DNA from 4 places in the Corallincola spongiicola genome. Region 4 is predicted to be linked to each of the others. Evidence: riboswitches for the same ligand, from Rfam matches in the RefSeq annotation. Region 4 holds a riboswitch; each other region holds the start of a gene.
The links. Region 4 has a riboswitch for cobalamin ahead of nrdD (anaerobic ribonucleoside-triphosphate reductase). Riboswitches for the same ligand answer to the same signal wherever they lie in the genome.
Positions count from the first base shown of each region.

Region 1 (2,200 bases), 160 kb from region 4:
CCCCAAATGATGGCACAGAGCATGCCACACATCTGCTGCATCGATCTGGGCAGCGCCGAAGCTGGCTGCGAACAGCGGTGTTGCTAATGCAAATAGCAGTAGCGCCATTATTACCAACCAGCGAAAGGCGGGCCGTTGCCATAACTGCTCAGGCATGGTCACCTCCCGGTGGCTTATTGTTTGCGGTTAAGTAGCCATAGTGGTAGGTGATGCGCGGGTGACCATGGTCCGGGTGTTGATCGATACTGCTGCAGACTCCAAATACCTCACCGAGCATACGTTCGGTTAATATTTCGTCAGGGGTTCCTTGGCCAATCAGTTTGCCCTGATCGATCAACAACAGCTGATCACAAAAGGCGCTGGCCAAATTCAGATCGTGGATAGATGCGATCACGGTGATGCCCAAGTGTTTGGCTAGCTCCAATACCTGAATTTGATAACGCACATCGAGATGATTGGTTGGTTCGTCCATCAGCAGCAGCTTAGGACGCTGCACGATAGCGCGGGCGATCAGCGCGCGCTGTTTCTCGCCCCCAGACAGATGTTCAAAGGGCTGCTGTGCTAATGCCGTTAAACCCACCTGCTCAATGGCATCATCGACCAGTTGCAGATCATGGTGACTATCCAATGCAAATGCGGCTTTATGGGGAGTTAACCCCATCCGTACCACATCACGCAATCGTAAGCCGAAGTTACCGGTGGTTTCTTGCAGTACGACAGCCACTTGCTGCGCAACGGTGCGCGCCGAGTGCTGCCATAAATTCTGACCGTTAAGGCGTACTTGACCGCTGGAAGGCTTATTTACTCTATATAGACATCGTAGCAAGCTGGATTTGCCTGCGCCATTTGGCCCGATCAAGCCAACAAATGTGCCGCGGCTAATCTGGAAATCTATCTGTTGCAGAATATCGCGACCATCAGCTTGCCAGCCAAGGGCGTCCACCTGCACCAGCGGTTGCTCTTGATTGGCCATCAGTGGTATCGCCTGTCATGCTGAGGTCGATACAGATGTTTAGCTTGGATATGCGCCACATTGCTTCCATTATTGAGCGCGGATTTTTAGGCGGGTTGACCGGAATTGAAAGCTATAGATCTGGTTCCGGTAAACACTGCCCTGAGTAACCCGCTCAGGTGTTATCACGCTATTGCGTGATACAAGGTTCAGTTTTAACGGATGGCAGGTCTCCTGGCTCACAGCTTCTGACTGCACGCCTTCCCAACCCTTGTAGGTCAGTGGCGAGTGTGCAGCGTTCTGTTTACAGTTGCGGGTACAGCCGCGGTTTTGCACCGCGTTCCCTTTTAAGCCTGTATGGCACCATCGTTACCGCTGTGGTTATCGATCGCTTACTTAACCACAACGAATTGGTGGCGAGATTATCCGGCATATTGCTGGAGACAACAAGTTATTAACAGGTATGAACCGTGTGCTGACTCAGTGTTGCCACTGTAAGCCAACGACAGCGCCATTCTCATAATATCCGGTACGCACCGGATGCAATGGTTTAGCGGCCAGGCCTTGTAACAAAATAGCCAAAACCGAACCATGGGTGACGACAACAATGGCTTGATCCACATGAGGCTTGACGATTTCAGCGAGAGTATTTTGGCTACGTTGCCAGACCTCTCTGACACTTTCGCCGCCGAGCGGAGCAGCATCGGGAGAGCCATCCACATGCAGATTACATAGTGCTAACTGATGATGATCCATATCGGTCAGCTGCATCCCTTGCAGTGGGCCAAAATGGCGCTCTCTGAGTCCGCTGAGCGTGGTCAAGGGCAGTTTATGTTGCGCAGCTATGCATTGAGCGGTATGACTGCAGCGGGCTAAGTCACTGCTATACACTGCAGCTAAACAGGTGGTTTGCAGCAGCTCAGCAGCTTGTTTTGCTTGCTGTTTGCCGCGCTGAGTCAAGGGGCTGTCTAAGTGACCTTGCAGTCGATGTGTTTGGTTCCATGTTGTCTCACCGTGCCGCACCAAGTAGATATCTGTCGTTGCCATGAGTAAGCACTGACCCCCTGTCAGGTATTTGGTAACAGCATCCACGCCAGCCAAGCACTCATACTGATGCTTGCTACTATCGTAGACAAAAGCACAGCGGCTGCCACTTCAGCTTCGCTTTGCTGATGCTGGTGGGCGAAGGCGTAAGCATTGACTCCGACCGGCGTTGCTGCCAGTAGCACGGCAACAGCACCGTCTAAA
Region 1 is NZ_SHLY01000002.1:663,819-666,018, forward strand. Features, by position in the region: gene EXY25_RS08595 (FecCD family ABC transporter permease) at 1-156, opposite strand, end outside; gene EXY25_RS08600 (ABC transporter ATP-binding protein) at 149-973, opposite strand; cobalamin riboswitch at 1,160-1,335, opposite strand; gene EXY25_RS08605 (histidine phosphatase family protein) at 1,433-1,999, opposite strand; gene EXY25_RS08610 (AEC family transporter) at 2,020-2,200, opposite strand, start outside.
Region 1: another riboswitch for cobalamin. It lies ahead of EXY25_RS08600 (ABC transporter ATP-binding protein); the one in region 4 lies ahead of nrdD (anaerobic ribonucleoside-triphosphate reductase).

Region 2 (2,200 bases), 480 kb from region 4:
TGACATAGCGCACAATCGCAGAGGTGGTGGCGTTAATGGAATCCAGCGAATCACCGCATTCAATCAACACGCAAGAGCTGAACTGGCGAGTTGGCGTACGCACGCCCGCCATAATCGGCGTTGGCAAAGAGATTTTGAACGTAGACACCGCATCATAAAAGCGACGGACATAATCCAGACGAATGGACCTGTCGTAGTTAGCAAACAAACACGCACCGATCAGCAGATAGAGAAACTGCGGGCTTTCGTAGAACTCTCCTTTCACCCTGTCCTGAACCAGGTATTTACCTTCCAGCTGCTTCACGGCAGCGTAAGCAAAGTCCAAGTCCCGTTGGTGGTCGATAAAACCATCCATCAGGGCGAACTCTTCCATGCTGTAATCCGTTAGTAGCTGGGCATCGTAACGTTGCAGATCCACCAACCGACCCACGTGCTGGTATAGCGAAGGCGGCGTGTATTGGCCATAGGCTTTTTTACGCAGATGAAAGATGTTCAGCCGGGCAGCCAGATATTGATAATCAGGAGTCTCTTCCGAGATCAGATCCGCCGCAGACTTAATCAATGTTTCATGAATATCTGACGTGGTAATTCCGTCGTGAAATTGCAGATGTGCTCTAAGCTCGACTTGAGATACAGAGACAGTATCAAGCCCTTCTGCCGCCCAGGTGAGTACCTTATGGATCTTATCCAGATCGAGCGGTTCATGGCGGCCATCACGTTTGGCAATTGAGATATTTTTGTTATTCACCTTGTCGAACTCCGTAGCGACAAGGCAGGGGAAGGTATGACGCCAGCCATGCTAGCGTTCAGGCGAACAGCCGGGCATGGTCGAGCCACACACCGGATCACCCCGCCCGATGTTTGACGAATCAGTTAATTGGTGCGAAAAACACACCGCGACGGCAGGTCTCCTGGCTTGTGCGTCTTCGCCTTGACTCGCCTTCCCGGAATCTCATTCCAGTGGCTATTGAGCGTGGCTCTGCACTTACAGTTGCGGGGGCAGCTGCGGAATTATTAGCGGAAAAAACACCACTAATTCACCGCATTCCCTATTAATCCGTGGGCATTCTATTGAAGACGCCCTTGGGAACCGTTCGGCACATATAGTGGTTCAAGAATTGATTTACGTCAACATATAGTGTTTAAAAGGTGATTTGATATACAGAAGTTAAATAAAAAATGAGCATTACAAATGCAAAAATTAGATTTGCTCAATGCTCTCCATTCGGAGAGCATCAACTCACGCTAGGTGTTGACCCCAATATCCCCGGCGGCGCAAGGTTTACAGGGTAACCTTCAAAAACTAATCTTTCTTACCCGTGATAGCGCGGAATACGCCACCAATGGCAACTAAAGCCAGCCACCAAAACTTTTTCAACAGCAGCAAAAAACCGGCAATAGCACCCGTTTTTGCCGCCAGTTTGCCGGCAACAAGCGCACCTAAGCCATAAGCTGCTACCTCATCATAGGAGGGGTCAAAATCTTCGTAACGATGACCATCAACGAAGTTCACCATCGCCAGTACGCTATCTAAACTGCCATTGATCTGATCAAGTTGGTTCATACCAGCAACAAAATTCATCTCCAGCACGCCTTTGCGACCTAAGCTGCGGATGCTGTAGTTCAGGGTATGATTGGGATCGTGGTCAAACTCCAGCTCTTTCGCCCAATAGAGTTGATGACGACTTTTGTCGTAGTAAGGCCGAGCAGCCCAACCGACTAAATCAATTGAGCCATAACCTGCTGCTTCGCGCTCACCGCTCTCTGACCGGGTATCCGCCTGCATCTCTTCTAACAGTTCGTCATAATCAATGTTGTAGGCATCTTCATCAGAAACGTAACCATCTTCTTCAAATGAGATGACAACCGCCCAGGAATCCTCGTCCAGCGGAGTCTGCCCAGCAGGCAACAACATCCCCAAAGCGCCAGTGCCTGGCGGGTTTCCCCAAGCCTCGCTGAGCACACGCTCGGCGTCTTGCGGATCGAGATAATAGAAATCATCCGACACATGAAGTCGAGCCATGCTGCCCGGCAACAGAATCTCGCCGGTTTGCGGATCCAGCGATGATAAGAACTCCGAAGACCATGCCAGATAAGCCTGATCTTCAGCACTCAACATCTCATCTTGAGCAAGCAAAGTGCAGGGTAAAACAGATGCAATAAAACAGAGGGCGGGTATCAATCTCATTTTCAATTCCTT
Region 2 is NZ_SHLY01000002.1:350,705-352,904, reverse strand. Features, by position in the region: gene nrdA (class 1a ribonucleoside-diphosphate reductase subunit alpha) at 1-748, opposite strand, end outside; cobalamin riboswitch at 885-1,111, opposite strand; gene EXY25_RS07305 (DUF2167 domain-containing protein) at 1,304-2,188, opposite strand.
Region 2: another riboswitch for cobalamin. It lies ahead of nrdA (class 1a ribonucleoside-diphosphate reductase subunit alpha); the one in region 4 lies ahead of nrdD (anaerobic ribonucleoside-triphosphate reductase).

Region 3 (2,200 bases), on a different contig from region 4:
TATACGAGAATCTTTCATGATCCTCAACTTATGCGCGCAATCTAAACCGCCACCAAGCCCGTCACAGGTATCCGCTAGGCCATCTTCATGGAACGCTCCGGTAATAAGAACTGATGCAGCCATAGACAACATAACGCCAATCGTCGTGCCCAGCGCATCAACACAAAGCAAATATACAGCAGCGGCAGCCAAGCCAATAAGGGAACCAACCACGGGAAAATACACGCAGCACCGACTTAACCAGCGAGGATCAAACTCCCCCGGGATCACAACCGGGACACGAGTAAGAAATTGCACGGCTACAAGAAACAGACGCCACTGTAATTGAAACCAATTCATTATTGACTGACGCCCGCATCACCAAAAGAAGCCATCTCATTAAGAAATCCAACGGCACTTTGGCACAAAGGATACGCAAGCGCTGCCCCAGTGCCTTCACCGAGTCTCATTCCTAAATCTAGTAGGGGTCTAGCATTCATCTCTGCCAGTAAACGTTGGTGCCCACGTTCATCTGATGCATGACAAAAGACGAAATAGTCGCGTGCCGCAGGGGCAATTTTATAAGCCAACAAAGCGGCCACTGAAGCAATAAAGCCATCGACAAGAACCACCATTTTACTTTCGGCTGCAGCAAGCATAGCCCCCGTCATCATCGCTATTTCAAAACCGCCTGCCGCTGCCAGGGCTGAGACCGGATCAAGCCGGCCGTTAACGCGAGCTAGCAACTTGCTGACGACAGCAGCTTTCAGCGAAACGCCAGCATCATCCACACCGGTTCCTCTCCCTACGCATAGATCAGCTTGGATCCCCGTCACTAACGCCATCAACGCAGCGGCAGACGTTGTATTCCCTATTCCCATTTCACCAAAGCCAACAATATTTGTGCCAGTACGCTGCGCGCCAGCAATCAGCTCCTTCGCGTGCGAAAAGGCAAACTGTACTTGTTCTGAGGTCATAGCGTTTTGCAGCAAGAAATTCTTCGTACCCTTACCCAAAGAGCAATTCAGCAGCTTATCAGAGTATTCAATCGTGGAGCTGATGCCTGCATCGACGACGTAAAGCTGAATATCGTGTTGCCGACAAAACACATTAATTGCAGCACCACCGTTGACGAAGTTCATCACCATCTGCGAAGTCACCTCTTTTGGATAGGCACTAACCCCTTCATCGGTGATCCCATGATCGCCAGCGAATACCCAAAACACAGGCTTTGTAAGCGCAGGCGTCGCTGAGTCCTGAATTTGAGCGATCTGCAATGCCAGCGTTTCTAAAGCACCCAATGCGCCCAACGGCTTGGTTTTGTTATCAATGGTAGTTCGAATTAATTGAGTTCTATCGTCACTAATATGGCTAATTGACCACATCTGCTCACCTGCTTAATAAAGAGATAATCAGCTAAAAATGGAGGGAGCATTACTGATAATGCCCAGCCCTCCGAGTTACCCGCTCGGCTGCTGTGCTAGGAGTAAAGCTGGTCATCTGACTTACACAAAACTCTTATCAAACAAATCGTTGAACCAGGTAGTGATCACAGTTGCGGGTACAGTTGTGGATTCTCACCACATTCCCATTTGGAAAGACTTTATTCCCAGAATGACAGGAGAGATGAGTATACGGGTAAACACGCCATGGTCACAACGCTAGGCTTTAATCAATAACGGAGAGAGATTGAAAGTTGTATCGTTTCACTGAACAAACTAAATGAAGAACGATACGCTACTTCATAGTAGCCACGGCGCTAAAGGCTGCTCCAACAAAAAAGCCCTTCGCTTGGGCGAAGGGCTTTACTGTTTTCAATGGCCTTAAACGCAAAAAGGCTACCCTATCGGGTAGCCTCTTCACTGTATTAGGTGTCTGGCGGTGACCTACTCTCACATGGGGAAGCCCCACACTACCATCGGCGCAATTGCGTTTCACTGCTGAGTTCGGAATGGGATCAGGTGGTGCCACAACGCTATGGCCGCCAGACAAAAACTTAATTAGGAAAATGCCGACTGTCACTCTATCGATTTTGGCGTGTCTTGCACGTCACTTAACTCACGCCCTCCACGGATGGAGGAAGTGCTGAAAAATGTCTGGAACATTTTCAGTAAAACTTCTTAGGGGTTGTATGGTTAAGCCTCACGGGCAATTAGTACAGGTTAGCTCAACGCCTCACAACGCTTCCACACCCTGCCTATCAACGTCGTAGTCTTCAACA
Region 3 is NZ_SHLY01000001.1:15-2,214, reverse strand. Features, by position in the region: gene EXY25_RS00020 (adenosylcobinamide-GDP ribazoletransferase) at 1-339, opposite strand, end outside; gene cobT (nicotinate-nucleotide--dimethylbenzimidazole phosphoribosyltransferase) at 339-1,364, opposite strand; cobalamin riboswitch at 1,453-1,600, opposite strand; rRNA gene rrf (5S ribosomal RNA) at 1,853-1,968, opposite strand; partial or broken rRNA gene EXY25_RS00005 (23S ribosomal RNA) at 2,111-2,200, opposite strand, start outside.
Region 3: another riboswitch for cobalamin. It lies ahead of cobT (nicotinate-nucleotide--dimethylbenzimidazole phosphoribosyltransferase); the one in region 4 lies ahead of nrdD (anaerobic ribonucleoside-triphosphate reductase).

Region 4 (2,200 bases):
CACCACTTGCTCGTAGTTCAAAATATCTGGATACATGCGCTTCGAGGCACACTCTAAGGCCAACTGTTTGATCCCGTAGTTGGGATCTTGCGGGCTGCGGTTAAGGCCCTCTTTAATGACAAACACCAGTTTCGGAAAGACGGCGGTTTTGCGATTACGGCCTAATCCGGCAATACGATTCTGCAGAATGGAACGTTGGATCAGTTTGGCTTGCCAGCTTTCACCCAAACCAAAACCGAAGGTCACAAACGGCGTTTGGCCATTGGCGGTGTGCAGTGTATTCACCTCATATTCCAATGACTGAAAGGCGTCATGACACTCTTTTTCAGTTTGCGCTTGGGCGAACGATTCGGCATCCGATACCTGCCACTCGGCAGCTGTCGCCAAGTGCTTCTCGTAGCTGGTGGTGACATATGGTGCCAGTACCTCATCGATACGATTGACCGTGGTGCCGCCATAGATATGGCTTGCTACTTGGGCGATGATCTGTGCGGTAACCGCCGTGGCTGTGGCAATCGATTTTGGCGTATCGATCTCCGCGTTACCCATCTTAAAGCCTTGCTCTAACATCCCTTTTAGATCAATCAGCATGCAGTTAAACATCGGAAAAAACGGCGCGTAATCCAGGTCATGGTAGTGCAACTCTCCCCGGTCGTGGCCGCTCACCACATCCTTTGGCAGAATATGACGACGGGAGTAATGCTTGGCGACGATACCCGCCAACAGATCACGCTGGGTGGGGATCACCTTGCTGTCTTTATTGGCGTTTTCATTCAGCAGATTCAGGTCGCTCTGCTCCATTAAGCCGCGTATTTCCTGATTCAGGTGGCTGGCTTTTTCTCGGGCCAGATCGCGGTCGTGACGGTACTCAATGTAAGCGCGGGCCACTGCTTTTTGCTCGCTGGCCATCAAGCTGTCTTCCACAGCTTGTTGGATCTCGTCGATATGCAAGTCGGAAAGCGGTGCTAATTGACTCGCTACCTGCTCGGTGATCTGCTCAGCTATTTTTGCCGAACGAATGCCGACCACTTCGCAAGCGCTTTGTATCGCCAACTGGATCCGTTTGGGGTTGAAAGGGGCGCGACTGCCATCCCGTTTAATCACGACCTGCTGCATGTTCATCTCCTGAACTTATTATTCTGTACTGTTTAGATTGATGTAGGGCGATGGTAAGCGAGGGCAAATAGTCACAGCATGATAAGTAGGCGAACATCAGCTAACGCTGACCATATCGCCCAATAATTCATGTTGCACTGGTGCACCCCGCCCAGCATGGCATTGGTGATTGCGGCAGGTCTCCTGGCTTCTGGTATTGAGTAAACTGCCGCCTTCCCAGCGCTAAGCCAGTGGCTTTGCCCATTAGATATGGACAGAAGATGCAGCGTACCAACCAGATACAGTTACGGGGGTAGCTCCGGTTTCTCACCGGATTCCCTATTGTCCCCATGCTTGCGCATGTGTGTGGACCACAATCTGCATATATAGTGGCAGCAAAAAAGCTGAGGCACTAGATGTGGTGTTTGGTGAACTAAGGTTTCATTGATCGAAGGCAAGTTTTTGGATGGGTGAAACCAAGGAATCATTTAAAATGTGATGCTGCCAATGGATCCCGACGGTGATGGCAAGAAAATCTATTTCAATATGCGCTTCCCGGGCCAGTATTATGACTATGAAAGTGGGCTGCACTATAACTACTTCCGGGATTACGACCCTGAAACTGGGCGCTACATTCAGTCTGATCCCATTGGCCTGAATGGTGGATTGAATACCTATGGGTATGTTGGGAGGAATCCTACGGGGTTTGTTGATCCGTTGGGGTTGCTTGTATGGAGCCAAAGTTATGGTGGTAGCATAGTGAAAAATGGTACCACCTTGTCTGGCAGCATAACTTTAGTTATTGATCATACTGGAAAATTTATGGTCTTGACTACGCCAGAATATGGGTTTTCTACGCTTAGAAATGGAGTGTTTACCCGAATAGTCGACGTTATGCCATATACAACCGTAGTCGATCTACTCGACAAAGGTATCTCTTTGTCATTGTCAAAAGGAGTATTCAAGCTGTCTATTACGTCGCCTGGCGTAGACTCCTGCTTAACTATGGGTGAATATGATTATTATTTTGGTACTGAAACAGATGTTCCAAAATGTTCTATGAGATTGGTCTCGGCGTGGGTTTAGGGAAGAGGTCAATATATCA
Region 4 is NZ_SHLY01000002.1:827,565-829,764, forward strand. Features, by position in the region: gene nrdD (anaerobic ribonucleoside-triphosphate reductase) at 1-1,116, opposite strand, end outside; cobalamin riboswitch at 1,273-1,486, opposite strand; gene EXY25_RS18810 (RHS repeat-associated core domain-containing protein) at 1,594-2,181, shown strand.